Regions from separate parts of the Saliniradius amylolyticus genome, predicted to be linked through region 1. Evidence: predicted binding sites of a transcription regulator. Region 1 holds the regulator's gene; the other holds the start of a gene.
The links. Region 1 encodes LexA, which represses DNA repair genes until DNA is damaged. Its sites were predicted from a motif close to TACTGTATNNNNATACAGTA; they were not measured.
Positions count from the first base shown of each region.

Region 2: uvrD (DNA helicase II) is a predicted target of LexA. The motif match lies at 10,855-10,874, and genes of this name have one in related genera.

Region 1 is NZ_CP029347.1:60,762-76,304, reverse strand. Features, by position in the region: gene HMF8227_RS00375 (cytochrome c oxidase assembly protein) at 1-106, opposite strand, end outside; gene ctaD (cytochrome c oxidase subunit I) at 109-1,698, opposite strand; gene coxB (cytochrome c oxidase subunit II) at 1,708-2,844, opposite strand; gene lexA (transcriptional repressor LexA) at 3,204-3,833, opposite strand; gene plsB (glycerol-3-phosphate 1-O-acyltransferase PlsB) at 3,957-6,398, shown strand; gene ubiA (4-hydroxybenzoate octaprenyltransferase) at 6,401-7,264, opposite strand; gene HMF8227_RS00345 (chorismate--pyruvate lyase family protein) at 7,261-7,812, opposite strand; gene HMF8227_RS00340 (flagellar basal body-associated protein FliL) at 7,967-8,371, shown strand; gene HMF8227_RS00335 (hypothetical protein) at 8,379-8,870, opposite strand; gene HMF8227_RS00330 (DUF885 domain-containing protein) at 9,084-10,817, opposite strand; gene HMF8227_RS00325 (DUF1820 family protein) at 10,900-11,223, opposite strand; gene HMF8227_RS00320 (TetR/AcrR family transcriptional regulator) at 11,256-11,828, opposite strand; gene HMF8227_RS00315 (M28 family peptidase) at 11,946-13,571, shown strand; gene slmA (nucleoid occlusion factor SlmA) at 13,629-14,219, opposite strand; gene dut (dUTP diphosphatase) at 14,237-14,692, opposite strand; gene coaBC (bifunctional phosphopantothenoylcysteine decarboxylase/phosphopantothenate--cysteine ligase CoaBC) at 14,685-15,543, opposite strand, start outside.
Region 2 is NZ_CP029347.1:3,111,046-3,126,588, reverse strand. Features, by position in the region: gene HMF8227_RS14550 (sensor domain-containing diguanylate cyclase) at 1-944, shown strand, start outside; gene HMF8227_RS14545 (serine hydrolase domain-containing protein) at 1,058-2,188, shown strand; gene speA (biosynthetic arginine decarboxylase) at 2,379-4,289, opposite strand; gene speB (agmatinase) at 4,301-5,224, opposite strand; gene lptM (LPS translocon maturation chaperone LptM) at 5,398-5,565, shown strand; gene lysA (diaminopimelate decarboxylase) at 5,567-6,820, shown strand; gene dapF (diaminopimelate epimerase) at 6,853-7,683, shown strand; gene HMF8227_RS14515 (DUF484 family protein) at 7,680-8,354, shown strand; gene xerC (tyrosine recombinase XerC) at 8,356-9,267, shown strand; gene HMF8227_RS14505 (HAD-IA family hydrolase) at 9,267-9,989, shown strand; gene HMF8227_RS14500 (YkgJ family cysteine cluster protein) at 10,104-10,709, opposite strand; gene uvrD (DNA helicase II) at 10,918-13,089, shown strand; gene HMF8227_RS14490 (HdeD family acid-resistance protein) at 13,248-13,784, shown strand; gene rarD (EamA family transporter RarD) at 13,799-14,728, opposite strand; gene HMF8227_RS14480 (thioesterase family protein) at 14,999-15,472, opposite strand.

The DNA.
Region 1 (15,543 bases):
AAAAAACGTCATACAAAGGCACTAAGGCAAAACCAAATCCAAACATACCGACGACGATAGCAACTAATTTCACCACCATGCGGGTATTGTTCTGCGGCTGGCTCATGGTTATTTCACCTCCGGTGGAGTGTCAAAGGTGTGGTAAGGCGCCGGTGAGGGCACTTCCCACTCCAGGCCTTCGGCACCGTCCCAGACCTTGGCGGGCACCTGCTCACCCTTCTTCTTACAGGCTTTAATGACCAACGCCAGGAAGAAGAGTTGCGACAGACCGAAGGCAAAGCCGCCCACGCTGATCCATTGGTTAAAATCGGCAAACTGTAGCGAGTAATCCGGGATCCGGCGTGGCATGCCTGCCAGCCCCACAAAGTGCATGGGGAAGAACAGCACGTTCACCGAAATCAACGAACTCCAGAAATGCCAGCGTGCCAGAGACATGTCATACATCACCCCGGTCCACTTGGGCAGCCAATAATAGGTTGCCGCCATCAGCGAAAATATCGCCCCAGTGACCAGTACATAGTGGAAGTGTGCCACGACAAAGTAAGTGTCATGGTATTGGAAGTCCACCGGTGTAATGGCCAGCATTAGCCCCGAGAAACCACCGATGGTAAACAGCACGATAAAGGCCAGGGCAAACATCATCGGCATCTCGAAGCTGATGGAGCCTCGCCACATGGTCGCGACCCAGTTAAACACTTTCACCCCGGTGGGAACCGAGATCAGCATAGTGGCGAACATGAAAAACATCTCGGCAAATAATGGCATGCCCGTGGTGAACATATGGTGCGCCCAAACCACAAATGACAATAAAGCGATTGAGGCCGTCGCGTAAACCATAGAGCTGTAGCCGAACAGCTTCTTACGGGAGAAGGTGGGTACGATCTGCGAGATAATGCCGAACGCTGGCAGAATCATAATGTAAACCTCGGGGTGCCCAAAGAACCAGAAAATATGCTGGAACATCACAGGGTCACCGCCCCCGGCCGCATCGAAAAAGCTGGTACCGAAGAACTTATCGGTCAGAACCATGGTCACCGCACCTGCCAGAACCGGCATTACTGCAATCAGCAGGAAGGCGGTGATTAGCCAGGTCCATACGAATAACGGCATCTTCATCAGGGTCATGCCCGGAGCACGCATATTGAAGATGGTCACGATCACATTGATGGCACCCATGATCGAGGAGATACCCATGATGTGCACCGAGAACACAAACAGCGCCGTGCTGTCGTTACTGTACGTGGTGGATAACGGCGCATAGAAAGTCCAGCCAAAGTTAGGACCACCACCTTCTAAAAACAGCGAGCCGATCAAAATGGCAAACGCAAACGGCAGGATCCAGAAACTCCAGTTGTTCATGCGCGGTAGCGCCATATCCGGCGCACCGATCATCATTGGAATCATCCAGTTGGCCAATCCGGTAAAGGCGGGCATCACCGCGCCAAACACCATAATCAGGCCATGGACCGTGGTCATCTGGTTAAAGAAATTGGGGTCAACAATCTGCAGACCGGGTTGAAACAGTTCGGCCCGTATCACCATGGCCATACTGCCGCCCACCAGAAACATGATGAAAGCGAACCACAGGTATAAGGTGCCAATGTCTTTATGGTTAGTAGTAAACAGCCAACGCGTTATACCGCCTGGCTTGTGATCATGATGCTCATCGTGATGCAGGTCATCTGCTACAGTGCTCATTGGATTCTCCTATTCGCCAGTCATCAGTGCGTTGACGTCTTTTGCCTGTACGGTCTCGCCGGTGTTATTACCCCAAGCATTACGCTCGTATGTAATGACTGCGGCCAGCTCCTTCAGACTCAGCTGTTTGCCGAAAGCCTGCATGGAAGTACCCGAAACGCCATTAACCACGATGTCGATATGCTTTTGCATGTCTTCCAGTACAATCTGACTTCCTTTCAAAGCCGGGAAGGCACCGGGCAGACCCTCACCGTTGGGCTGGTGACAGGCAGCACAGGCTGATTGATAAACTCGCTCGCCGAGATCCATCAGCTCATCCATTTCCATATTCATGGCCAGCAACTTCTGTTCTTCTTCTTTCTGCTTGCGCACAATAGCTTCTTGCTCGCTCAGCCATTGTTGATATTCGGCAGGCTCTTTGGCGATCACCACCACAGGCATAAAACCGTGGTCCTTGCCGCAAAGCTCGGCACACTGGCCGCGGTAAATGCCAGGCTCATCCACTCGGGTCCAGGCCTCGTTGATAAAGCCTGGGTTGGCGTCTTTCTTAACGGCAAAATCAGGCACCCACCAACTGTGGATCACATCGTCGGATGTGATCAGGAAACGCACCTTACGGTCTGTGGGGATCACGAGAGGACGATCGACCTCTAGCAGATAGTTTTCGCCTTTATCAAATTTGTTACTGATCTCTTCGGGACGCGTAGCCAACAGGGAGTAATAGTCCACATTGGAATCCATGTATTTGTAATGCCACTTCCATTGGGAGCCGGTTACCAATACGGTCACATCAGGCTTGCTGGTGTCCTCCATGGCAATGAGCGTCTTGGTCGCGGGTACAGCCATACCGACCAGAATCAGGAAAGGCACCACAGTCCATGCAATTTCCACCTTAACACTCTCGTGGAAGTTAGCCGGTTTGGCCCCTTTGGACTTACGGTGAAAGATCAAGGCATACAACATGGCCCCGAATACAATGACCCCGATCACCACACAGATCCAGAATATGGTCATATGCAGGTCATAAACCTGACCGCTGATATCTGTGACCCCCTGGCGCAGGTTCAGATTACTTCGCTGCTGTTCAGCACCAGCAGCAAAGCTGATGAGTGTACTAAATAGCGCAGTGATTACACTTCTGCCCACGTGACATCTCCTCTGTCAGAAGTTAACGCTGTCTGATGTCCGCCGGTAGCAGATCACCAACGGGTTTTCGTTAAGAAAACCGCAGCATTGTTATTTTTCTGTTAAAAGCGGTATAAGAATTGCGCAAACAGGGGGGCAATGTCCAGCCCTTTATGGATAAAAATACATCAGGCGATGAATAAATAGCCAGATCCCCTGTTTTCATCAAGGTCCAAGCTAAGTATTTAAAATATGAAGTTTTTTCGACAGTGCGGATTTTACCTCGATGCAGCTCCGAGGCGGTTGGGTCAAGACAATCATTCAACGACAGACTCCCACCTCTGCCATTGAATGATCATACTTATTGGTAAGGTCCTGAGTTAATTCCAACTCTGATTGCGGATAACACCTACCGCAATACCTTCGATGGCGAACGGCTGACTGGCCAGATCCACCTTAATAGGCGCATACTGCTCATTTTCGGCGTGCAATAGAATCTGGGTTTTGCCTTTGCGCTCCAGACGTTTGACAGTGACGTCTTCATCCACACGGGCTACCACAACCTGACCGTTATGCACATCCACCGTGCGGTGTACCGCCAGCAAGTCACCGTCCAGAATACCGATATCTTTCATACTGTCACCGTTAACACGCAGTAAAAAGTCGGCATGGGGGCGGAATAGCTGAGGGTCCACCTGATAATGACTTTCCACATGCTCCACCGCCAATATAGGCTCACCGGCCGCCACGCGCCCAATAAGCGGCAACCCTTCCGCTTCCGGCTCAGGCTCGTCAATAGGAGTCAGCAGCCGTATCCCTCTGGAGGTGCCCGGCATGATCTCAATGGCGCCCTTGCGGGCCAGAGCCTTAAGGTGTTCTTCAGCCGCATTAGCCGACTTAAAGCCTAAACGCCGGGCGATTTCGGCCCGTGTTGGCGGCATACCCGTGTCGGCGATGTTGTCTTTAATCAGTTGCAGGATTTCCTGCTGTCTTGGAGTTAGCGGTCGCATAGCCTGTCTTTCCATACAGTTTTACTGTCAGTATATCCAGTTGTTAGTAAATCGCAAGTCGCGACAATTTTTACCTCAGATGCTATGCTTCGCGCACTCTTATGGCGAAGGAAGTAACGACAAATGAGCTGGCTACAGCGATTCTGGCTGACGCTGGTTAGTATCCCTAACCGATTACTGGTACGGACCAAGACCATTCCCGCGGATATAGAAGAAGAATTAGGCATCGATCCTAATCGTCCGGTGTTGTACCTGTTAAATACCCGATCCTCCAGTGATCTGTTGGCACTGAGAAACAGCTGCCGCGACAAGGGTCTGACCGATCCAACGGACAGGGTCACTCTGGCCGCTCAAACCTTTCCTGCCACGGTGTATTTAAACAAGCCACAGGGGTTGTTCTCTCGTAAAGTGGCCGCGACCGATGCCGCGAACCGTTTCAGCGAATTGATGAACCTGCAGCGTCAACATCCGGAGCTGGACTTTCAAATTCTGCCGGTATCGGTTTTTTGGGGGCGTGCTCCCGGCAAGACAACCTCAGGCTGGACCGAGCTATTGGCGGACCGCGCAGCACCCAGCTGGCTGAGAAAGTTATTGATTGTATTATTTCTGGGTCGGGATAACGCCGTCTGCTTCAGTCGTGCAGTATCGTCACAGCGTATTGCACAGGATAAAGGTACCGATATTCAGGTAGCCCACAAGCTTATCCGCGTGGCACGCACCCACTTTTACCGGCGCAGCGAGTCTATGACCGGCCCCAGGCTGATCAGCCGCGAACAATTGCAAAATGCCATTCTCGGTAGCCCGGCCGTGAAAGCTGCCATTGCCGAAGAGCATAAGGGCAAGAAGGTGTCTGTGGACGAAGCCCGCCAACGGGCCAGAAGTTACCTGACGGAAATTGCCGCCGATTATCGTGAGGGACTGATACGCCTGGCCGACCGACTTCTCACCCGGGTCTGGAACAAGATCTACAATGGCATCGAAGTCCACAACGCAGCCCGGGTCAGGGAGCTGGCGCGCAAGGGACATGAGATCGTCTATGTGCCCTGTCACCGAAGCCATATGGACTACTTACTACTGACCTATGTGATCTATCATGAAGGCCTGGCCACACCTCATATTGCCGCCGGTATCAACCTGAACTTCTGGCCTGTGGGTGGTATCTTTCGTCGGGGCGGCGCTTTTTTCCTGCGCCGAAGCTTCGGCGGCAACAAGCTCTACACCGCCGTATTTAAGGAATACCTTCAATTTCTTTTCGACCGCGGCTACCCGGTCAAGTACTACCCTGAAGGTGGACGCAGCCGTACCGGCCGACTGCTACCTCCCAAAACCGGAATGCTCGCCATGACCTTACAGGGAGTACTACGCGGCACCCGTCGTCCTGTGACACTGGTCCCCGTTTACATCGGCTATGAGAATGTGATGGAGCTAGGCAGCTACCTGAAAGAGCTTAAGGGTAAAAACAAGCAGAAAGAGTCTTTCGGTCAGGTTTTCTCGGCCCTGCGTAAGCTTAAAAATTACGGCCATGGCTATCTGAACTTTGGCGACCCAGTGACTCTTAACTCATTCCTGGATGAGCAGGTGCCTCAGTGGCGTGACACCGAAGACAGTGATAAAAAGCCCTCCTGGATGAACCCGGCGGTCAGCGCGTTAGCTCAGACCATGATGCACCGAATCAACCAGGCGGCTTCAGTCAACGGCATGGCTCTGGTGTCACTTTGCCTGCTGGCGTCTGAGAAACGGGCACTTACCGACAAAGAACTAACCTATAGTCTCGAACAGTTTATCGACTTATTGACCCAGGCTCCCTTTAGCAGGGATATTTCCCTACCAGAGCAAGATGCGGCCGAAGTATTGGAGCATGTGGTCAGTCTGAATAAGCTGACGGTAACCCATAACGAATTCGGGCGAGTACTGGCGCTGGATGATTATAACGCCATCATTCATACCTACTACCGCAATAACATCCTGCATCTGTTTGCCGTTCCCGGACTGATCGCGGCTATTTGTATCGCCCACCATGGCGCCGAACGCACGACCATTATGACCCTCATTGAGCAGCTCTATCCTCTGCTCAGGCGTGAGCTCTCCATTTATATGGATACCGGCCAGGCCGTGGAGTACGCCGAAACGATGCTGAAAACCCTCAAGCAAATGGGCTTACTGGAGCAGCGCGGCCCCAAAGTATTTCCGGCAAGCCGCACGTCCAACGCCTATGGCGCATTGAATATTCTGAATCAGACCATCCAGCCCACGTTACAGCGTTATGCATTGGTGCTCACCCTGATGGAAAAACATCGCAACCTGAGCCGGAATGCGCTGGAGAAAGAGAGCCGACGCCTTGCGGAACACCTGTCGGTGGTCAACGGCCTGAATGCACCTGAGTTCTACGACAAGAATGTGCTGGCGACCTTCGTAAACAGCCTTAAAGAGCAGGAGTTACTGGCCGAAACCGATGATGGAGGTTATCGACATTCAGCCGAAAGCAGTGAGTTGCAGAAGCAGGTACTGGCATTGATCGATCCAAGCGTAGCGGTTCATTTAAATGAGCTGCTACAAGAAGCCTAGATCTACAGACTAAGATCGGCGATCAGGCCAAGGCCGATCGCCATCCCCACATAATGGTTATTCAGAAAGGCTTGAAAGCACCGCTGAGGTTGCCGCTCTCGAATTAACCACTGCTGGTAAAGGCTAAAGCCTGCAGCCACCAGCAGCCCAGACCAGTAAGGCCAGCCCAGGCTTAAATGCTCACCCAAGCCAGCCATAATGCCGAGAAACGCCAGTTGCATCAGCGCGATGGCCGCTCTGTCAAAACGCCCAAAGGCAATGGCGGTGGACTTCACCCCGACCTTACGGTCATCGTCTCTGTCCGCCATGGCATAGGCGGTGTCGTAAGCCACCGTCCAGATCACATTGGCACCATACAGCCACCAAGCCCAGCTGGGTATCTGCTGCTGAACGGCCATAAAGGCCATGGGAACGGCCCAGCTAAAGGCAGCCCCCAGAACCACCTGCGGAAAATGCGTATACCGCTTCATAAAGGGATAGCAAGCTGCCAGTAGCAGCGCACCTATCGATAACACGACAGTCTGCCAGTTGAGCAGCAACACCAGCGCAAAGGCCAGCATTACCAGTAGGATGAAAAGCTGTAAGGCTTCCGGTGGACTTACCCGACCGGTTGCCAACGGACGATCCTTGGTGCGTTGAACGTGACCATCAATATGGCGATCGGCGTAGTCGTTGATCACACAGCCAGCCGAGCGCATTAAAAATACCCCAGCTAAGAACACCAGCAGGACATCAATCGGAGGCAGGCCGTCGGCGGCCAGCCACAATGCCCAAAGAGTAGGCCATAAAAGTAAGTACACACCCACAGGCTTCTCGACTCGCATCAGTTGGCTGTAGGCACGCCAATGGGACAACGATAAGATCATCTGGGGCTCCAGAGTTTATAGGCCGGACACTGTGGTAAGAATATCTCTGCCACCATCACACGCCAGTGTTGGTAGCAAAATAGCGAACGACGTCCGAATAACCGGTGTTTCGATTCACAGCCCAGTGTCTCGAGCAGATTCGGAGCCTCCAGTTGACAAAGCTCGAAGGGACGACGTTCAAACAGATGGTCATTAAACAAAATTCGGCCCAATGACTGACTTCCCAGAGCCGCAAAAGGCCCGTCCTCAGTCAGGGCTTTCGGCAATACAGAGCGCGCGGCCACCCACGGCTGACCATCGCCACGCAGAATCACTTCCCGTACGACGCTCAACTGGGAACCTATGATCTCAAGCTCATCGGCGCTGAGCTGAGTTTTCTGCTGACCCAACAGCTGCACTTCAAAGTGTCGGCAATGGGCTTGCAAGCGCTCGGTCAGAGAGCCGGTATCCTGCAACCAGTTTTTTAGGTGCGCCTCCGGTACAACTACCTCATTGGCGGTGTGCCAGTGAGGCGCTACAGGTAATGGAAATAAAGGACTGTTACTCAACTTCGCGTTCTGACTGATGGATTTAGCAGCCTCAATAGTAACAATAGCCTCAGGGTAGGAGCCAGCAAATGCTGGTTTAGCGAGGGTATTTATTGATAAACTGATACTCAGGCCCCGGATATCAGGGGGATATTACCGACCAACGGGACTCGATATGACCACTGCAATGCTGAGATATACGTTGTTTGCCATCGTCACTCTGGTGGCTTTTGCTTCCCCAAAAGCCCACGCGACCGCTTATTTCGGACTGGAGCCAGATATCGTAACGAACTATCTGGGGCAGGACAGTAAGAAGCTCGGCTTCGTGCGCGTGTCCATTGAGCTAATGCTGGAAGATGCCTCTTATCTGGAGGTGGCACAGCACCATACACCGCTTATGCGAGCAACTGCCATCGATATCTTCGGGCAACAGCCTGAAAACAAGGTAAAGTCTCTGGTAGGACGGGAGGAGATCCGCAAAGACATCCTCCGCAATTTACGTAACCTGATGGAAAAAGAAACCGGCGCCCCGATGATTGAAGATGTGATTTTCACCAAGTATCTTTATCAGGGCTCCTGAGGCTTTATTAACTGGCGTTTGCCAAAGACGGAGCTTCCTGGAAACTCGTTAGCAAATTGCAAACACGAGTAAAACCTGCCACCTGATTGCTGCTCCATGCGTTACGAACCTCGCCGCGCTGCAGTGATATGAACCGCTGAATGTCTTCCAGAGGCGTCTGACTGCGAGTCGCCACCTTGTTCATGGCCGCAGAGACACTCAGTTGTTTGTCCACGCAGCTGAGTATGACAAAGCAGTAGTGACTGACTATAATACGGCTTTTCTCATACCTCTCGGCATTCACCCAGCCAGCCTGATACGCCATTTCCAGCCTGTCCAGATACTGCTGTTGCAGTTGCTCTGCGGTCTCGGTGAGATGGCCGAGAATCTCACGTTTGCGCTTGTCTGCTTGCTGACTATAGTACAACGCCTGGCGAAGTTGAGCCTGCATGCCCTGGCAGCGAACCATAAAAAAACACGCCAACAGAATCGCAACGCCAATAATCGTGTAGAGGATCATCGAATCGCCTCAAAAGTAACCCAACAATATTAACGATAAAACGGCAACAAAGTTCACCCTTGAAGGCCGCAACTTCAGGTCTATTTTATCTCAAGGAAAAGTACCAATCCACTTTAACGGCTGAGTTCACAGGCGTGTAATGCGCTGCTATGTCAATAAGGGCGCGCTCCGAAGACAAAGGCCAGCCGTATTCGACTGACCGGGTCATATTAACTATTGGTGCTGCTCTATAAAACGAGTCATGTGTTGCTCTAAGGCCGATAACGGAATGGCGCCGTTTTCCAATAAGGCATCGTGAAAGGCGCGTAGATCAAAGTCATTACCCAGCGCCTGCTCCGATTCCCAGCGAAGGCGTTTAATCGTAATCTCGCCAATCTTGTAAGACAGAGCCTGTCCAGGCCAGGAAATATAACGGTCGATCTCGGTGGTCACATTGTGCTCCGACAGAGCGGTGTTCTCGAGCATGTAGTCGATGGCTTCCTGTCTGCTCCAGCCTTGCATATGCATCCCTGTATCTACCACCAGCCGACAGGCACGCCACATCTCGTAGCTTAGCCGGCCAAAATCATCGTAAGGGGTCTCGTAGTAGCCCATCTCCTTGCCCAGGTATTCCGAGTACAGGCCCCAACCCTCACCAAAAGCCGAAATATAGGTATGACGACGCACTGGCGGCAGATGGTCCATCTCCCGTGCCAGTGCATTTTGCAGATGATGCCCCGGTACCGCCTCGTGCAAGGTCAGTGCAGGCAGGGCATAGAGAGGTCGCTTATCCAGCGCATAGGTATTGACCCAGTAATAGCCAGGTTGATCGTCTCGGGTGGGACCAATATAGCGGCCCGTGGTGTACTTGGGCGCAATGCTGTCCGGAACCGGGGCGACGCCGTAGGGTGTGCGGGGAAGTTTATAAAATAACTTAGGCAGGATCGCATCGGCCTTCTTGGACAAGTAAGCGGCCTGTTTGAGTAGCGCCTTAGGGCTCTCAGCATAAAACTGCTTATCGGTGCGCAAGAAATGAATAAATTCAGCATGAGAGCCGTCAAAGCCGGCCTGCTGCATCACCCTGGCCATCTCAGCGCGTATGCGCTTGACCTCTTGCAGACCAAGCTGATGGATCTCGTCCACGGTCATATCCGTGGTGGTGTAATGACGAGCTCGGTTGGCGTAGAAGGCCTTGCCCTGGGGCCAGTGCTCAATACCGACGCTGTCTCTGGCGTTGGGGATATACTGCTCTGTCAAGAACTCGTAATAGCTCTGATAAGCAGGCATCACTTCGGAGGCGATAATCTGTCTGGCCGTGGTAGCCCATTGACTGAACTGAGATGCTTGCGCCCATACTGGCCGTTGTTTAAAGGGTTCAAAAAACACGCTGTCTTCCGGATCGTCATGAATAAAGGCACTCACTGACGATTCATACCCCTGTAACACCACTTTGGGTTGCGTGAGCCCAGTTTGAAGGCCCTGCTTCATCCAGTAAATGTTTTGTTCAAACAACCGAGGCAACGCCTTGAGGCGACGGAGGTAATTCTTTACATCCTCAGCCGCAGCCATTTTGATGCGATTGGGCAAATAGGCAATGCTACGATGGAAACCGTCTTCCGACTTCAAGGGCACATAGTGCTGATTAAAGTCGTATTTATCCACCAGATTCTGCAACCGATAGCGCTGCATACTGATGTTGAGCCGTTCATCGAAAGACCGTTCTGCGCTGTCCAGTTCTGCTAGCCGCTGCAAGTACTCTGCCGCCTGATCGCGCTGACGTTTAAGCGCTTCTGGCGACCGATCCGCCAACAAATGGTCATAGTCGTGCACTCCCAAAGAAGTGGCGGTCACTGGCGCGATTCTTAACTCAAATTGCCAGATTTCGTCCAGTAAACGGTCTAATGAGCTCTGAGCCTGAGCCACCAGACTGAAGCAAACTGAAAAGATGAGTAGCAAAATGATGCGCACGGCATTCTCCGAAAAGCAAAAGGCGATAGGCCTTACTTATCAAACTTTGGTGGAAAAGGGAAAAGCAGTACGCCGGGCAGCGTCAATTTTTAGGTGTATAAGCCGGCTGCGGGAATGGGGTCACCTTGTCACCCAGCTCGGTTACCTTCGCGCTACCCCGGTGCTTTACCTGATCGATGCGCAGCACATTATGCATGGGAATATAGGTACGCTCGACACCTTCAAACTCAGACTTCAATTTTTCTTCACTCGGGTCAACGACCACGCCGCTACGATTATCCCAGACGAAGTCACCGATCTCTACAAAGCCAAACATAGCCCCCTGGGCGACCTCACGGACATAAAGCTCGTAGCGCTCGGCGTTACTGATAAACTGTACTCGATAAACCGACTTAGACTGACTCATAGACACCACTTTGAGAAATGTGGGCGGTGATTTTAACTCTTTTGCACCGCGCCTAACAACGCTTTCGTTGCCAAGTGCAACTCATCGGTGGTGCCCGCCAGCACCGCATTCACGGCAAAACCCTGCACATAACTGGTGAGCTGCAAGGCCGTGGACTCTAGGTTAATGCCCGCGTTAATCTCTCCGTGTTGCAAGGCCTTTTCGAGGCAGCCGATAAAGCCGATCTGCAAGCGATCCAAATAGTGCCGCCCCAGGCTTCGAATTTCACCGTCATCGTAGCCCAGCTCAGTGACCATGTTGATCAGCAAACAACCACGCCCTTGGATCAACTGGACATATTCGCGGAAAAATTGCTCAACAGACGCCAGACCATGATTATGTTCCAGGTGCGCAACCACCGGCTCCAGCCGTTGGCTCTGATAATGTTCGATCACTCGGTATAAAAACTGCTGCTTACTGCCAAACTCCAGATAGAACCCCCGACGATTAAAGTCGGTTCGGGCGATAATCTCATCCATCACCGCACCGTGGTATCCATGCTCGATAAACACATCGACGGCGTTTGATAACACTTCATCAAGATCGTACAGGGCTTTTCGTGGCATTTTTCATTTCCAGAATGTTTGTTCTTAGCAAGGTTAGTGAGCTTTGTAGGAAAGTCAAACTGGTATCCCGGCTTCGGCTCGGGTAAGGTCTTGCGGTCAAACATCAAGAGGATGCCTATGAAACCTATTATTCTTCTCGCCGCTGTGACAGGACTGGTCAGCAGTACTCTGTCTGTGGCGGCAACCAGCAACCCTGAGGCCGATGCTGAACGAATTCGCGCCCATGTGGAATTTCTCGCCGACGATCTGCTTCGGGGTCGGGACACCGGTAGTCGGGGACATCAGATCGCCACCCGCTATATTGCCTCGGAATTCACCCAGCTGGGCCTGGAACCCGCCGGAGAAGACGGTACCTTCTTCCAGACCGTGCCCTTCCGTCAGGCCTACCTGAAGCAAGAATCGCCTCGACTGGTGCTCAGTAGCGACCATGCAAAGCTGGCGTTGGATTACCCCAAAGACTATTTAACCGGCCCCAGCACCGTGTATCAGGAAGCGCACGTTTCCGGTGAAATGGTATTTGCCGGCTATGGTATAGTCGCCCCGGAACTTGAGCATGACGACTATGCCGACCTTGATGTAGACGGCAAGGTTGTAGTGATTTTATCCGGTAAGCCCGCTCATTTTCCCAGTGAAGAAGGCGCCCATTTCGCCTCCGGCCACGAGAAAGGCAAACATGCGGCTCAGCGCGGCGCCATCGGCATAGTCAGCATTACTACGCCTACCATTGAAAAAATCCGACCTTATCAGTCACGCCTGAACTATCTGCATACTCCCAGTTTAAGAACGCTGGATGAAAGCGGTGAGCCAGTCAGCGTATTCCCTGAGATCAAGAACAGCGCTTTTTTCAGCAAGAAGGCCGCAGAACAATTGTTTGCTCACGCCCCGATGAGCCTGGATGAGATCTACGCCGCTATTGAACAGGGCAATACACCAGCGGGCTTTGCCTTACCCGTATCCATCGATTTCAGCAAGAGCAGCACCCATGAGCGCATCGAGAGCGATAACGTGGCCGCCATTTTACCCGGCTCAGATCCTGAGCTAAAAAATGAGTATGTGGTTTACAGCGCCCACTCCGATCACATCGGTATCGCCAAAACCGTGAAGAAAGACAAGATCAACAATGGCGCCATGGATAACGCCACCGGCACTTCGGTGCTATTGGAAACGGCTCGCCTGTTCACTCAGATGCCCAAGCCCCGTCGCTCCATTCTTTTTGTGGCGGTGACCGCTGAAGAAAAAGGCTTGTTAGGTGCCGATTATTTTGCCCGCAATCCCACGGTGCCCGGTGATGCGATGGTAGCCAATGTGAATCTGGATATGCCCATCCTCAAATACCAGTTTGAAGATGTGATCGCCTTTGGTGCCAACCACTCGGACCTACAACACAATGTCGCCGATGCCGCCGAGCAAATGGGGCTGTCGCTGGCTGAAGATCCCTGGCCAGAACAGGCACTGTTTACTCGTTCCGATCACTATATGTTCGTTAAGCAAGGTGTACCCTCCGTGTTCCTGGTGCCTGGCTTTACCGCCAAAGGCGATAAGAGTGGTGAGGACTACTTTAAGGAGTTTTTGGGCAGCGATTATCACAAACCGTCGGACGAAGTGAATGAGGACTTCAACTGGCAAGCCGCCACCCTGTTTACTGAGGTGAACCTGCGCATCGGCCGCAGCATTGCCAACCAGGACCAGCGCCCGGCCTGGTTCGACGGCGACTTCTTTGGCAACACTTTCGCTGGTAAGTAAACCTTTCTGCGTATAAAAAAAGCGCCACTGCGGCGCTTTTTTATGTCTTTATTCAGATTAAGCCAGCAGCTGCTGTTTAATCAGATGCCACTGCTCGGCAAAGTGTTCTGTTGGGCGCCGCTTAAATTCGCTGCGAATAAACTGATTGATACGGCCATCGGCAAAGCAGATCAATAAGTTGGCGATATGGCCTTCATCGGCCACCAGCGCCTTACCATCACGCAACTTACTTTCTCTTAATACCTGTTTAAGCTGAGTCTCCAGGCGTTCAAATAACTGAGCAATACGGCCACGTAAGCGATCCTGCTCACCCAGTAAGGCGTCACCATTAATTAAACGCGCAATACCGGGGTTTTTCTCAGCAAACCCTAACAATAAATGCAGGATATGCTGACAGCGTACGGCGGTGTCTTTCTCATCATCCAGGATTTTATTGATACGCGAAAACAACGTCTCTTCAATAAACTCGATAAGGCCTTCAAACATCCGCGCCTTACTGGGGAAGTGCCGATATAATGCCGCTTCTGAGACGCCGACTTCAGCCGCCAGCTTGGCGGTGGTGATGCGCTGACCCGGACTGGTTTCCAGCATGTGCGCCAGACATTGCAATATCTGCGCACGACGATTAGGTTTTTTAGTTGTTGCCATCTTGTGTTCCTATCGCATTAACTGCGGCCGGACGAGCCAAAGCCGCCCTCACCCCGTTGACTCTGTTCAAAATCTTCAACCACATTAAAACTGGCTTGGATCACCGGCAAGATCACCAGCTGGGCGATTCGATCCCCTGGCTCGATCACAAAACTGTCCTGCCCACGGTTCCAAACTGACACCATCAGTTGTCCCTGATAGTCCGAGTCAATCAGTCCCACCAGGTTACCCAACACGATGCCATGCTTATGGCCAAGGCCAGAGCGAGGCAAAATGGTGGCGCAAAGGCCAGGATCATCAATATGGATGGCTATGCCGGTGGATAACAATTCGGTTTGACCCGGCTCAAGCTTCAGCGGGCCATCCAAACAGGCTCGCAAGTCCATGCCCGCAGAGCCAGCGGTGGCATAATCCGGTAGGGGGAATTCTTTACCGACACGGCTATCCAGTATTTTTATATCGATTTTATGCATGATTCTGATTATTTTTATAATGTTGAGCGATTAAGTCCAATAGCGCCTGAGCCAACGTACTTTTGTCGGTACAAGGCAACTCGGCTTCACCGTTTTGCCATAACACCGTCAGTGCATTGAGATTAGTGTTAAAACCGCGGTCCGATGCAGAGACATCATTAGCGGCAATCATATCCAGTCGCTTCTTTTCCAGCTTCTGGCGCGCGTAATGGGCGACATCCTGTGTTTCAGCGGCAAAGCCCACGGTAAAAGGCCGCTTGGGAAGAGCGGCTACTTCAGCCAGAATATCAGGATTCTTTATAAAAGTAAGTGTTAACTTATCTTTGGATTTTTTGATTTTCTGCGGCTCATTTTGCTCCGGCCGATAGTCCGCAACGGCAGCACAACCGATAAAGATATCGGCGTTCTCAACTTCAGTCATCACCGCTTCATGCATTTGCTGGCAGCTTTCCACCTCGATGCAGTTGACCCCGACAGGAACGGACAGGGCCACGGGCCCACTGACCAAAGTGACCTGAGCGCCCATCCGGGCAGCTGCATGAGCAAGGGCATACCCCATTTTGCCGGAGCTTTGGTTGGTCAGATAACGTACCGGGTCCAAGGCCTCACGGGTGGGACCGGCGGTAAGCAGTACTTTGACCCCGGCTAGCTTTCCGGAAACCGGCGCCGACAGTGCCGCAACAATCTGTTCAGGCTCCAGCATACGTCCCGGACCGACATCACCACAGGCTTGTTCGCCAGAGGCTGGGCCCAGCAGAGTTACGCCCCGTTGTTTGAGCGTTGTCAGATTATCCTGCGTTGCCTGCGCCCCATACATTTGCTGATTCATTGCCGGACAGAGGGTAATTGGC
Region 2 (15,543 bases), 3.1 Mb from region 1:
ATAACCATAAGGGCGAGTTTGTTGGTGTGTCAGGTGCCGCTCTGAGTCTGGAAAGCTTTATGCAGGAATTTGAGCGTTATCAGCAGCAGTATGGTTACGATTTTTACTTTATTGATGAGCAAAACAATGTTCTGTTGACATCGGACAGTGGTTCTCAGCCTAAACTGGCCGAGCGCACCGGCCTGGATCAGTTAACATGGTATCGGCAGTTATCATCCGCTCCCCTGATAAAAGGGGTGTACAGCAACCTGGTGGATTATAAAGGTAAGGAGCATCTTGTATTAGAGCTGCCCCTGCCTCAGCTCAAGTGGCGAGTCTTTATTCTGCTGCCCTTTGATGAGCAGGCCCGGTCCAGCGCGGTAAATTTATGGCGCTTGGGCATATTGATTTTTCTGGTGGTCGTGGTGTTGTGTTTGGTCATCCTGTTCTTTACCGAGCGCTATTCGAGCCACTATGAGAAGCGTTTGTTTACCGACGGCATGACCGGCATCGCCAATCGCCGCTATATTGAGAGGCTGACCCAGGATCTGATTGAGCAGAAAATACCGGTGAGCCTGATCCTGGTGGATATTGATCACTTTAAGTCCGTCAATGACAACTACGGGCACAATGCGGGTGACAAGGTCATCAAGACACTGGGCGGCGTGCTCAAAGACGCCATGCGCGATCAGGATGTGGCCGCGCGCTGGGGGGGCGAGGAGTTTGTGTTGCTGCTGCCCAAAACCTCGTATGCGCAAAGCATGAAGGTGGCGGAGCGGCTGCGCAAGCAGGTGGCTGAGACGGAATTCAATATTGCCGATGGTCAGAGCGTCAGAGTGACGGCCAGCTTTGGGGTGACTCAGGCCGATTATTATGAATCCCTGGCTGATCTGGTTCATTTGGCGGACCGGGCACTTTACAGCGCTAAACACAAAGGCCGTAACCGGGTAGAGGGACACTGTTAAAGGCCCGAACATACGGCCTGAGATACCAAGAATATTAGTTCTTATTGGCCCTTGTCATGCATTCATCGCGGTAAATGATACAATACCGCAGATCCTGGCAACTCCCCGATAATATGAACTGGTTGATCAGCTTACTGTTTTTACTACTGTGCTTTACTGCTCACGGGCAGGAGAATTGGCTGGGCCAGTTTGCTCGTCAGGTGGAGCAGGAGGCCCGCCGACATAATCTGCCCGGGTATGGGTTTGCCGTGGTCGAACTGGGCCAGTCTCCGCAGATCTTCACTTATGGCAAGACCCAGAAAAATGGTCAGCCTATCAATGCCGATACTCTGTTTCGACTGGCGTCGGTCTCCAAGACATTTACTGGTGCCTTAACGGCCAAGCTGGTGCAACAGGGTAAGCTGGACTGGGATATGCCTCTGGATCAACTGGCCCCGCAGTATGAATTTGACCCTCAACAGGAACTAAAGCTGGGTCACATCCTAAGCCAGTCCAGTGGCTACATGCCGAATGCCTACGACAACCTGATCGAGGCGAACTATTCGGTGCAACGGGTGCTCAACCAATTGGCCGGACTGGAGCCTATCTGCGAGCCGGGGCAATGTTATACCTATCAGAATGCCTTGTTCGGAGTGTTGTCGGAGGGCATACGTTATCGACTGGACAGCAACTACGCCGAGCTGTTGCAGGACAATATCCTCAGTCCTCTGGCTATGCACCGGGTGAGTGTGGGACGCGACAGACTGGTTAGTGACTCAAACTGGGCTCGTCCTCACGCGTTGGTGGCAAGAGGACAGTGGTACAAGACACAGGTTCGTGCCGACTACTACCGTTTTGCGCCGGCGGCAGGCATTAACGCCAGCCTTAATGATATGGTGATCTGGCTGGAAGCCATGTTGGAGCAATACCCCCATGTACTCTCCGGCCATACTATTGAGCAATTGTTAACACCGCGAATCCGTACCAAGCGGGAGCTTTATCGCCGCCACTGGCGGGCCTACCTTAAAGACGCTCATTATGGTTTGGGCTGGCGAGTGTATGACTTCGACGGTGAAAAACTGGCTTATCACAGTGGCTGGGTGAAGGGATATCGCGCCGACGTGGGGATTGCGCCGGATTATGGTGTGGGGCTTGTGTTTTTGATGAATGCCGAGTCTAACCTGATGAATGAGATCAGCGTGAATTTCTGGGCCCGGTTGTTCGAAGAAAAGAAAATGGCCACCTCTATGGCCAGTCAGCCATAATCCCGTCAGTCCTGATGCTGAAACGAGTTCAGCATGACAGTCTCAGAGCCTTTTAACGACAGTCGTGAAACCCTGTGTCATACCTGCAAAAGCCGGTATCCACTCTGAATATTCCCTTTGGCCCTGGACGCCTGCTCGGTGGCAGGCATGACGTACATTCTGTTGTTAAAAACGGTACTCAGAGCCCTTGCTAGCGTTTTAAGTAGGTATAGCCCGCTAAGCAGTCTTCGTAGAAGTCGATCCATTTGACCCCTTCACGCGGGCGGATATCGCCGGCGGCGATGAGCTTATCGATCACCCGCTTAACATCGGTGGCCATTGAATCGGGGTTGTACTGCATAATCGATAACACATCGCTGACCGACGAACCACGCACCACTTCTTCGATGTAGAAGTCTTTCGGGTCGTCATCGTCGGTAAAGATATGCACCTCGTTGAGGCGCCCGAACAGGTTGTGCATATCGCCCATCACGTCCTGATAGGCTCCGGTCAGAAACAGGCCGATATAATATTCTTCGCCGTCTTTGAGCGGATGCAGTGGCAGGGTATCGGTCAGTCCCTCATTACCCACAAACTGGTCGATCTTACCGTCGCTGTCACAGGTAATATCCACCAGGGAGCAATTCACCGTGGGTCTCTCGTTCATGCGCGTAAGCGGTACCACCGGCAGCACCTGATCGATGGCCCAGGTATCGGCGGCAGACTGGAATACGGAGAGGTTGCACAGATACTGGGAAGACAGACCCACCTCCAATTCGCGCAACTCTTCGGGAATAAAGTCTAACTCCTTCAAACGGGCGGATATTTGTCGGCAACTACGCCAATACAGGGTTTCGATCTTGGCCAGTTCTTCCATCGAGATGACTCTGAGCTTAAAGGCATCCAGGGCCTGCTCCTTATATTGGGACACATCGTTGAAGATTTCCTGCAGGTTGTCGGCGCTGGGCAGCAGTTCTACCTGCTCTCTCATCTGGCCCAGCAGCCAATGTTCGCCCTCGCGATAAGTAGTATCAAAGTCCATGCCGCTGGCGGTGACCTCGCCCATAATGGGGGTGATCACACAGCTGTGGTGTGCGGTCATGGCGCGTCCGCTCTCGCTCACCAGATTCGGGTGGGGAACGCCCTCCAGATCGCACACATCACGAATCCCATAGACCACATCAGCCACATATTCATCCATGCTGTAGTTGCGGGACGAATCGCTGGTGGACTGGCTACCGTCATAGTCCACGCCCAGACCGCCTCCCACATCCACGTACTCCATTTCCACGCCCATATGGCGCAGCTCAGCGTAGATGCGTCCGCCTTCGGCTACCGCCTCCTTGACCGAGCGAATGTCGGTAAGCTGACTGCCAATATGAAAGTGCAGCAATTTCAGGCAGTGACCCATGTTATGCTGTTCCAGATAGCGCGCGGCATTGATGATTTCGGCATTGGTAAGACCAAATTTGGCCCGGTCGCCGCCAGAGCTCTCCCACTTGCCACGACCTTTCACGGTCATCTTGGAGCGCACGCCGATGATAGGGTCGATATTCAGCTCCTGGGCGCTTTTCACCAGCTGCAGTAGTTCCGAGTACTTCTCCACCACTACGATCACTTTTCGACCCATCTTGCGACCCAACAGGGCCAGCTTCATAAATTCTTCGTCTTTATAGCCATTGAGGATAGTGAGTGCGTCGGCATGGGTGTTGTAAGCCAGGACGGTCAGCAGCTCGGCCTTTGAGCCGGCCTCCAGACCATAGCTGTATGGCTGACCGGCATCGGCGATCTCCTCCACCACTTCGCGCATCTGGTTCACCTTAACTGGGTATACGCCCAGATACTGGCCCTGATACTCGGCTTCCTGAATATGCTGGCGGAAGGCGTCGTTTAACAGGGCCACCTGAGAGCGCAGGATATCGTGAAACCGCACCACTACCGGGAACTGCACCCCTTCTTCCTTGATCTCCTCGAGCACCGAGTTGAAGTCGATGCGCACATTGGGGTTCTTCAGGTGAGGAGTGACCTGCAGATTCCCATTGCTACCAATTTCAAAATAACCGCCTCCCCAGCGTTTAACCCGGTAGAGTTGCTCGGCATCGTTGATGGTCCATTTAGCCATGGTGGGGCTCCTTATTCCTGAAATCGGGGCTGATTGGCGGTCAGACACAGCAATAGTTCGCGCACCACCTTGGTGGCAAATACATTGCTGTTACCGGAACTGTCTATCTCCGGCGACAGCTCTACCACATCACAGCCGACAAAGTGCTTATCACGCAGAATTTTTATCAGCTGGATAAAAGAATGAAAGTCCTCGCCGCCGGGTTCGGGAGTGCCGGTACCGGGCAGAAAGCTGGGGTCGAAGTAATCCAGATCCAGAGTCAGATAAATCGGCCTATCATCAGCAATTTGTCGCACCGCTTCCAGAAAATCGTGCCGTGAGGTGCGGATGGTCTGGTGCTCGCGCATCCACTGGTATTCTTCGCGGGTGCCGGAACGAATGCCGTATTGGATCAACTGATGATCAGGACCAAAGTGATCCAGCGCCCGTCGAATGATCGAGGCGTGGGAATAGTGGTAGCCTTCGTAACCATCGCGTAGGTCGGCGTGGGCATCCAGATGCAACAGCACCAGGTTGGGGTACTGTTTTAAATAGGTCTTGATGGGGGCATAGGAGATCGAATGCTCGCCGCCTAAGGTCATCACCTGGATGTTGTCACCACTTAAGTCGGCATTGCCAAAGATGGTCTCGAAATCGTCGCTGCCCTTTTGCCACTGGCGCTCCACATCATCGCTGTCACCCAGATTCAGGTTTCCCAGATCGAAAAAACGTTTCTGCTCCAGATCGTCGTCCAGATACGGTGAATAACTCTCGATGTCTTCCGAGACGTTTCTCAGGCCGTCCGGGCCATTTCTGGTTCCCTTACGAAAACAGGCGGTGCCATCGAAGCCAAAGCCGATCAGATAAGCACTGTTCGGGGTCAGCGAGGTTGCCGAATCCGCCATATGGTAAGGCATACTAGGTTTATCCAGAGTTAGGTCGAAGCTGTTTGCCATAGAGGTTGTCTCATACCCGAAAGTCGAATGTGGTGGATTATAATCAAGCCTTGGATGCGATGCTCGCAATTTCAAGGCTATAAACAAAGTCTTTATCGACTATGACGGACACTTTGCTTTTCACGGCGCTAATGCCATCATAGCGCCACCTACCCTAATTAAGAGAGCTGCGTGTGAAACGGCTTAGACGACTTAATTTTCTATGGCTTTTACTGCTGACCGCCTGCGGTCAGAAAGGCCCCCTGTTCCTGCCGGAGGACGCCGAATCCAATCAGGCTGAGCCGACAGAAGCTGCGTCGCCTGCTCCTGCACAGCAATCGAAACCCGAAGAAGACAACTAGTATGGATTATTTCCAATATCAGCAGCAGCGTCTTTACGCTGAAAACGTGCCCGTGACCGACATTACCGATCAATATGGCACACCTTGTTATATTTACTCCCGTTCGACCATCGAGCGGCACTGGAAGGCCTTCGATGAAGCTTTAGGTGAGCAACCTCATCTAGTCTGCTACGCGGTGAAAGCCAATTCTAACCTGGGCGTGCTAAGCGTCATGGCCAAGTTAGGTTCAGGCTTCGATATTGTTTCGGGCGGTGAGCTGGCCCGGGTCATTGAAGCCGGTGGAGACCCGGCCAGGGTCGTGTTCTCGGGCGTGGCTAAGACCGAGGCGGAAATCGCTTTTGCGCTGGAGCAAGGCATCAAGTGTTTTAATGTGGAATCGCCTTCGGAGCTTAAACGTATTAATCGGGTTGCCGGCAGCATGAGCGTGACGGCACCGATCTCCATCCGTGTTAACCCGGACGTGGACGCCAAGACTCACCCCTATATTTCTACCGGGCTGAAGGCCAATAAATTCGGTATCGACTGGGAGCAGTCACTGGACATTTATCGTCAGGCGGCGGGTATGGCGCACTTGACGGTGGTGGGTATGGATTGTCACATCGGCTCGCAGTTAACCGATGTCGCGCCTTTTGTGGATGCGCTGGAGCGTCTGTTGGGCCTGATCGACCAGCTCAAAGCCGAAGGCATCGAGATCGACCATTTGGATGTGGGTGGCGGTCTGGGGGTGACCTATCAGGATGAAAAGCCGCCACTACCGGCTGACTATGTGAAGGCAGTGGTCGAGCGACTGCAAAAGGATCACGCGTATCTGTCGCTGATCATGGAACCGGGGCGGGCGATTATGGCCAATGCCGGCATCATGGCGACTAAGGTGGAGTTTATCAAACAGGGCTCGGAGAAGAACTTTGCCCTGGTCGACGCAGGCATGAACGATATGCTGCGCCCCTCGCTGTATTCGGCCTGGATGGACATCGTCGAGGTGGATCGTTCACTCGAGCGCGAGACCCGCATGTACGATGTGGTGGGGCCGGTGTGTGAAACCGGTGATTTTATCGGTAAGGACCGTAGCCTGAGTATCGACGAAGGGGATCTCCTGGTTCAGCGTAGCGCCGGAGCTTATGGCTTTACCATGGCATCAAATTACAATAGCCGCTGCCGCCCAGCCGAGATAATGGTGGATAAAGACCAGGTTTATTTGGTGCGGGAGCGTGAAAGTCTGCCTGACCTCTGGAAAGGCGAGCACAAACTGCCTTAAGCTAGGACGCAAAGCGCGCAACGGTAATAAGAATGCTTATTCACTTTTCTAAAATGCACGGCCTGGGTAATGACTTTATGGTGATCGATAACGTCACCCAGAATGTGTTTTTCAGCCCGGATAAGATCCGCCAACTGGCGGATCGCAACATGGGTATCGGCTTCGATCAGCTGTTAATGGTGGAGCCGCCCTATGATCCCGAGCAGGACTTTCATTACCGGATCTTCAATGCCGATGGCAGCGAGGTGGCTCAGTGCGGCAATGGTGCGCGTTGCTTTGCCAGCTTTGTGCGTAAGAAGGGACTGATTAATCGCAATAAGATCAAGGTAGGCACGCGGGCCGGCAACATGGTGCTGTATCTGGAGAAGGACGGTCAGGTAACGGTGAACATGGGTAAGCCGTTGTTGGAGCCCCAGCAGGTGCCGTTTAAAGCCAACAAAGAGGAAGCCACCTATATACTGCGGGCCGGTGAACACACGGCATTTTGCGGTGTGGTTTCCATGGGCAACCCCCATTGTGTGATGGAGGTGGACGACGTTGACACGGCTCCGGTAGAAGAATTGGGACCGATTCTGGAAAGTCATGAGCGTTTCCCCGAAGGCGCCAATATTGGCTTTATGCAGATCCTCAATCCCGGCCATATTAAGCTCAGAGTATTTGAGCGCGGTGCGGGCGAAACCCTGGCCTGTGGCAGCGGTGCCTGCGCGGCGGCTGTGGTTGGTCGCCTGTGGGAAAAACTGGATAAGGACGTACGAGTGGATTTGCCCGGCGGAAGCCTGAAAATTCGCTGGCCGGGGCTGGATAAGTCGGTCAAGATGACCGGTCCGGTGGAACACGTTTTCGATGGGAACCTACATTTATGAGTGATCAACCCCTGAACGCTTCGACCAATGCGGCTGAAGCGGTGAGCGCGGCGCAGGTAAAACGCTATCTGCAAAGCCATCCGGACTTCTTCGCTCAGCACCCTGAGTTGCTGGAGGGGCTGCGTATTCCCCATCAGCAAAAAGGCGCGGTGTCGCTTGTGGAATTGCAATCGGAGCAATTGCGCAGCCGCTTAAATCAGTTGCAGCACCAGATCAACGAACTGATGAGTGTGGCTAAGCATAACGAGCGTATCTATCGAATCTACGCCGATTTGAACCTGCGCTTGTTCCAGTGCCAGACACAGGCACAAATTCGCAGTCTGCTGGAAGACGTACTGCTGGAACAATTGGATCTGCAGGACATCACCCTGATGCGTTTCGATCGCGAGCCCGAGCTATCGGCCGAGGCTAAGAAGCAATTGGAGGAAAAGCGCTTCCGTCAGGATATGTATTACTTCGGGCGCCTGAGTCAGCAAGAACGTGCCTGGCTGTTTGGCGAAGACAGCCAGGTGGCTTCGGTCGCTATGATGCTGATCGGCGAGCAGGGCGAATTGGGTCTTTTGGTGATTGGCAGCAGTGAGGATCATCACTTCCACCCAGGAATGGATACCTTACTTATCAATCAGCTACAAAAATTTATGACCCTGGTGCTGTCCCAGTTGGAGCAATAGCATGACGGAACCGGCCGAAGCGATTGCTCAAGGGCTGGAGACGTTTTTGGCGCATCTGAAGTATGAGCGCAATCTGTCCCCCCGGACGCTGGAAAATTACCGGCGCCAGCTGAATGCGGCCGCTCAGGTGCTGCAACTGGATGACTGGCAAGCTCTGACGCGTGACGGGGTGCGAAGGGTTCTGGCTGAGGCCAAACGCCAACAATTAAAACCCCGTTCCATCGCCTTGCGTTTATCGGCGCTCCGGGCATTGGGCGATTATCTGGTGTTACAGGGAAAACTCAGTGCCAACCCCGCTGCCGGGGTCCAGGCTCCCAAACAAGGCCGCCCTCTGCCGAAGCAACTGCCAGTGGATGAGATGAGTCAGCTATTGGCGTTTGAGCCGGGCAATGACCCTCTGGCGATTCGGGATAAGGCGATCATGGAGCTGGCCTACGGTTGTGGCCTGCGACTGGCAGAGCTTGAGACCCTGAGCCTGCCTCAGATCAGCCCGGATAAAACTCAGATCAGAGTCTGGGGTAAGGGGCGTAAGGAGCGCCAGTTGCCTATTGGTAAAACCGCTGCCCAGTGTCTGAAACAGTGGTTAAAAGTGCGAGGTCAGCTTTCGGCGGCTGGAGAGATGGCTGTGTTTGTAAGTAAAAACGGACAACGACTGGGCCGGCGACAGATTGCCAAACGCATGGAACACTGGGCAAAACATCAGGGCTTGAATCAGCCGGTACATCCGCATAAATTACGCCATTCTTTTGCGACCCATGTATTAGAGTCCAGTGGTGACTTACGAGCGGTGCAAGAATTACTGGGCCATGCCAACCTGTCCACGACACAGGTGTATACCCATTTGGATTTTCAGCATCTGGCCCAGGTGTACGACAAGGCGCACCCCAGAGCGAGAAAGAATAAAGGTTCTTAATGATTATTTTCCGTCCCCTAGACCAGGTCCGCGCGGTAAGCTTCGACCTGGATGACACCTTATACGACAACGGCCCCATTCTGCGCCGGGCCGAGGATGCGCTGCTGGAGTTTATTCATACAGAATTTCCTCAGCTTAAAGATTCGAACGAGGTCTTCTGGCAGCGTATCAAGGCCAAGTGCCTGAAGGAACGCCCCGAGTTGACTCACGATATGGGCGCATGGCGCCAACACACCCTGCGCACCGGTTTATTAGAGCTAGGTATGGCTTTTACCGAGGTGTCGGAAGCCACCGACCGGGCCTTCGAGTATTTTTACTATGAACGCAGCCGCTTTAAGGTGGATGAGACTATTTGTTCTTTATTGGCGCGCATCGCCGATAAGCTGCCTATGGTGGCGATCACCAATGGTAATGTGGATCTGGACGCCATTGGTATCGGACAATACTTTGAACAGTCTTTCCACGCCAATCTTGAGCAGCCCAAAAAGCCGGACCCGGCAATGTTTGAGCTCGCCTCCCGCCATCTTGCGATGCCCAATGAGCGCATTTTGCATGTGGGCGATGGTTTGATTAACGATATCGCCGGAGCCCACGAGGCAGGCTTTCAAACAGCCTGGTATGCGGGTAACCGGCATATGGGCATCGGCTATGAGCCAGCCCGGCACCTGCCCAACGTGCAACTGGCGAATCTGGATGAGTTGGCCCTGCTGTTAGACCTTTAAGACACAGGTTGGCATCGCTAGCAGGCTGACACCACACGCAAACACGCCGTAAATCCATCCATGGAGGCTCCTGCGCTACTTAGTGGTAATCAGCCTGCCTGGGTTTCGGCGAGATCACGCCGCCTGAGTGCCATCATTGTCCGGATCGTCGTAGTAAGCGGCGGTCAGCACCTTTTCCAACGCCCAGGACAGGGCCTGGTTGATGGGCAGGGTCTGGCGTCCCCAGAGGGGATCCAGATTGACCAGTTGTTGTCTGCCGTCGGCAATCATCGGCGGTGGGGTCACCTCCAATGCGCTCAGGGTTTGGTGATAGGCATCGGCTCGGGCGGTTTTAATCGGTTGGCATACCGACAGACGGGCCTGACCATCCTTGCCCCTCACACCAGCGGCACCAAACATACGGCAAATGCCAGGCCGGTGGGCGTAAATCCCGCACTGGTCTCTCGCGCCATCCAGCGAAAGGCGCTGATAATGCAGGCAGTGAAAGCCTGAGGCCGCTCGCAGCTTGTCTAAGGTGACTTCTGCCTGACCCTGATCGAACAGGTTAAGCGCCAGGGGCAACATTTCCAGGGGCGAGGCTTCTACATCCGGGTTGGTGCAGCAGCGGCCACAACCGCTGATACAGGAAAGACCTTGCTGCTGTTGATAATCGGAAAAACGCAGGTTGAGCTGTTGATAGACTGTTTCTATCCGCTGTGCCAGAGCTCGTAAATATTGCATGTTCAAACATCCGTAATGAATTCATCCACACAAGGCCCGCCGAACGGGCGGCGCGGATTCTAGCCACTTTTGATGCTCTACGGTAATAACTTTTTGTGTAATAAGGTCGACTTGTTATATCCAAGGGGTGGGTTCCTATTAGGCCAAGTGTATAAAAATACAGTGTGGCTGGTATACTGGCGGCATCATTGCTAAGCCCGATATCGCTATGGATGTATCCGAACTGCTCGACTCCTTAAATGACAAACAGCGCGACGCCGTTGCTGCCCCGCCCTCCGACATGCTGGTACTGGCAGGAGCCGGTAGTGGTAAGACCCGGGTACTGGTACACCGGCTGGCGTGGCTGATGGATGTACAGGGGATTTCGCCCTTTGGCGTGCTGGCGGTGACCTTTACCAACAAAGCCGCCCGCGAGATGCGCAGCCGGGTCGAAGCTCTGATGGGCATGTCGTTGCAGGGTATGTGGATCGGCACCTTCCACGGGTTGGCGCATCGCCTGCTGCGCACCCACTATCAGGAGGCGCGGCTGCCGGAAAATTTTCAGATCCTGGATGCTGACGATCAGCAGCGCTTGCTCAAGCGCATTATCAAGGGCATGAACCTGGACGAAAAGCACTACCCGCCCAAGCAGGCCATGTGGTTTATTAACGGCCATAAAGACGAAGGCCTGCGTCCCCAGCATATCGAGACTCAGGGCGATGTGATGCGCACTCAGATGCGTGAAATCTACAAGGTCTATCAGGAAACCTGCGACCGCTCGGGGTTGGTGGACTTCGCCGAGCTGCTTTTGAGAGCCCATGAGTTATGGCTGAATCACCCGCAGATTTTGGCTCATTATCAGAAGCGTTTTCGCGCCGTGCTGGTGGATGAGTTCCAGGACACCAACAACATCCAATACGCCTGGTTGCGAATGCTCACCAGCGAGCATAACAATATGATGATCGTCGGCGACGACGATCAGTCCATCTACGGCTGGCGTGGCGCCAACGTGGATAATATCCAGCACTTTTTGCGGGACTTTCCCGACGCCAAGACCATTCGGCTGGAGCAGAATTACCGCTCCACCGCCACCATCCTTAAAGCCGCCAACCGGGTGATCGAAAACAACTCCAGTCGTTTGGGTAAGGATCTGTGGACTGAGGGCAATGAAGGGGAACCTATTTCCCTGTATGCCGGTTTTAATGAGCTGGATGAGGCACGTTTTATCGTCGGTCAGATCAAACAGTGGCGGGATCAGGGCGGCGCGCTCAGCGACACGGCCATTCTGTATCGCAGTAACGCCCAGTCGCGGGTGTTGGAGGAAGCGCTGTTACAGGAAGCCATCCCCTACCGGATTTACGGTGGCCTGCGCTTCTTCGAGCGTCAGGAGGTTAAAGATGCGCTGGGTTATCTGCGCATGATCAATCAGCCACTGGACGATGCCGCCTTCGAGCGGGTGATTAATACGCCTGCCCGAGGCATTGGCGAGCGTACCGTGGCGCAGATCCGGGATATGGCGCGCAGCTCCGAATCTTCAATGTGGCAGGCGGCCCTGACCATGTTGCAGGAAAAGCGTCTCTCCGGCCGGGCTTCCAAGGCGGTGCAGGGGTTTGTGGAGCTGGTCTTAAAACTGCAGGAAACCACCGGCGAGCTGCCTCTGGAAGAGCAGGCCGACACCGCCATTAAACAATCCGGCTTGATGGCCATGTATCAGGCCGAAAAGGGCGAAAAGGCCCAGGCCCGGGTGGATAACCTGGAAGAACTGGTGACCGCCTGTAAGCAGTTTGAGGTGCCGGACGATGCCGAGGATATGACCCCGCTGGCGGCCTTTTTAACCCATGCTTCATTAGAAGCCGGTGAAACTCAGGCCGATCAGCATCAGGATGCGGTGCAGATGATGACCATGCACAGCGCCAAGGGGCTGGAATTCCCTATGGTCACCATCGCCGGAGTGGAAGAAGGTTTATTCCCCAGCCAGCAAAGCCATGAAGAGCCAGGCCGTTTAGAGGAAGAACGCCGTCTGTGCTATGTGGGCATGACCCGGGCCATGGAAAAGCTTATCCTGACTTACGCCGAGAGTCGTCGCATCTATGGTCAGGACAAGTACCATACGCCGTCGCGTTTTATTCGCGAGATCCCGGCCGAGTGCATTCAGGAGATTCGCCTGCGCAATACGGTCAGCAAGCCAGTGTCGACCAGTCGCTTCCAACCGGCGACTTCCCACTCGGCCTTCGACTCTACCGGCTTTAGTCTGGGCCAGCGGGTTACCCATCCCAAGTTTGGCGAGGGTACGGTGCTCAATTACGAAGGCAGCGGCGAACACGCCCGGGTGCAGGTGAACTTCGACGAGGTGGGTAGCAAATGGCTGGTACTCAATTTTGCCAAGCTGGCGGCTGTATAGGGCTCTTCTAGACGGGCATGTTGCCGGTTAGCTTACTTTAACTAGGTGCGCTCAGTCCTTGAAATTGATTGCTCCGAATTCATCTGCTTTGCTGTAGGTAGAATAGAAATGCATTCGCTTTAGTCATTTTAAAGCGCTACCGGTAAGGAGAGCAGGCGATGAGCGATTACTTTCAAAGCTACAGCAGGACACTAAAGACTGAGGGTATTGTAATGCTGCTCCTCGGTATACTCGCAATAGTATTGCCCCAGGCGTTTACATTGGGTATCGAGTTGTTAGTCGGGGCGCTATTTCTGATCGGAGGCGCACTATCGGTTGTTAGGGGCTTTCAGCTTAAAGGATTGTCAGGGCGCTCTGTCACCATCGTAATGGGCATCTTAACGGCCATGGTTGGCTTGGTCCTGTTGGCGTTTCCCACTTCCGGAACCATTACATTGACGTTGTTAGTTGGGGCGTTATTTTTGATTCAAGGTGTCGCAGAAGTGGTTGCAGCCCTGCAGCATAAGAGATGGCGCACCTGGGGATGGATTCTTATCAGCGGTATCGCATCGCTTATCATTGGTATTTTATTGATTAGCGGCTTACCAGGAACCGCTTCCTGGGCTATTGGCCTGCTGATCGGTATCAATTTGCTTTTCACCGGGGTTTGGTTGCTGACCTTTGCTAAAGCACTGGACGCAGAAGTGTCTTCCTAGCAACCGTGAGGGGTCTACACCCCTTCATTAGGCTGGCGGGAGAGTATCTCCCGCTGCTGCTTCTTGGTTTTGCGATAGAAGCGGTAAGAGTCAAAGCTAAACAGCGCCAGTGCGGTCCATACAAACAGGAAGGTCACCAGCCGGTCCGACTGCAGCGGCTCATCGTATAAGAACACTGCCAGTACAAACATGATGCTGGGGCCGATGTACTGAAAAAAGCCCAGGGTGGAGTACATGATGCGCTTGGCCGCAGCGGTAAAGCACAGCAAGGGCGCGGTGGTGACGATACCGGCGCAGATCAGGGTCACATTAAGCGCCGTGTCATTGGCCAGCATATTGCTGTCCGGGCCGGCCAGCCAGACCCAGTAGCCGATGGCAAAGGGCAGCATCAGTAAGGTTTCCAGTAGCAGGCCGGGGAAGGAGTCCACCGCCACCTGCTTGCGCATCAGGCCGTAGACGCCAAAGCTCCCGGCCAGACCCAGTGCAACCCAGGGCACTTCGCCGTAGGATATCACCACAATGCCCACACCTACTAAGGCCAGCCCCACCGCCAGTTGCTGCAGGCGACGCAGCTTCTCGGCTAAAAACACCCGGCCCAGAAACACATTCAGCAGTGGGTTGATGTAGTAACCCAGGCTCGCTTCCAGCATCTGGTTGCTGTTAATGGCCCAGATAAAAAGCAGCCAGTTGCCGCCCAGAAGTACGCCGGTGATAAGCAGAATTTTTAATACTTTGGGGTTACGTAAGGCGTGCATGACCTTGTGCCATTGGCCGAGAGCCAGCACCAGAGCGCCCAGAATCAGGCTGGACCAGAGGATTCTATGCATCAGGATCTCGGTGGCCGGTACGCCTTGCAGCAGCTTAAAGTACATGGGGGCAAAGCCCCACAAGGTATAAGCGGCGATGGCGAGTAAGACTCCGGCTTTGGCGTGGTTATCCTGCATGCGTATTCCTGACGGCGGCGAAGGCGCCCACTATGGGTTAAGCCGTCGGCAAAGACAACCGAAAGCTTTTTGCCAATTGATTAGAAAAAGTAATCGAAAGTTGGCATCGAAAGCATCTTTCTCCTTATGCCGGTGGGATAAGGGGCGGGAAGGTATAGCCGCTGAATACAAATTGTTGTTATGCCCGTCCCTCCGAGCAGGTATCCATGTCCAAGGTTCGACAGGAATAAGGAGATAACCGATTAAAGTCAGGCGGTTATCCTGCAACGATTAACCGATCATGTAGGTACCAGTGCCGAAGGCGATATGTTCGCCTTTATCGTTGTGCAGCTCCATGCGGCAGACCGCTACGCGACTTCCCTTGCGGATTACCGAAGCACTGGCGATAAACTCCTTGCCTTTGCCGGGACGCAGGTAGTCCACGCGCATATCGATGGTCCCCATCTTGCCGAGCTTTTTCTGAAAGGCCTCCAGTGTGATGTCGTTCATATCCCGAACCACCTGAAGGATGGCCATCAAGCCGCCCACGGTGTCCAACATAGAGGCGGTTACGCCGCCGTGGAGGATTTTCTGTACCGGGTTGCCCATCAGGCCGTCGTGCCAGGGCAGGCGTACCTCCACTCCTTCACCGTCAAACTGACTGACCTGCATACCGATTAACTGGTTAAAAGGCATCTGGTCCCGAAAGACACTGGCAACAAAATCACCGAGTTCCTGACTGTTGAGTAAAGTTGTTGGATCCACCTTGTTACTCCTTTTCAAACAAGCGTTTAAGTTACGCCTTTGCTTTGGCTCTGGCAAGTAGGCATATGCAT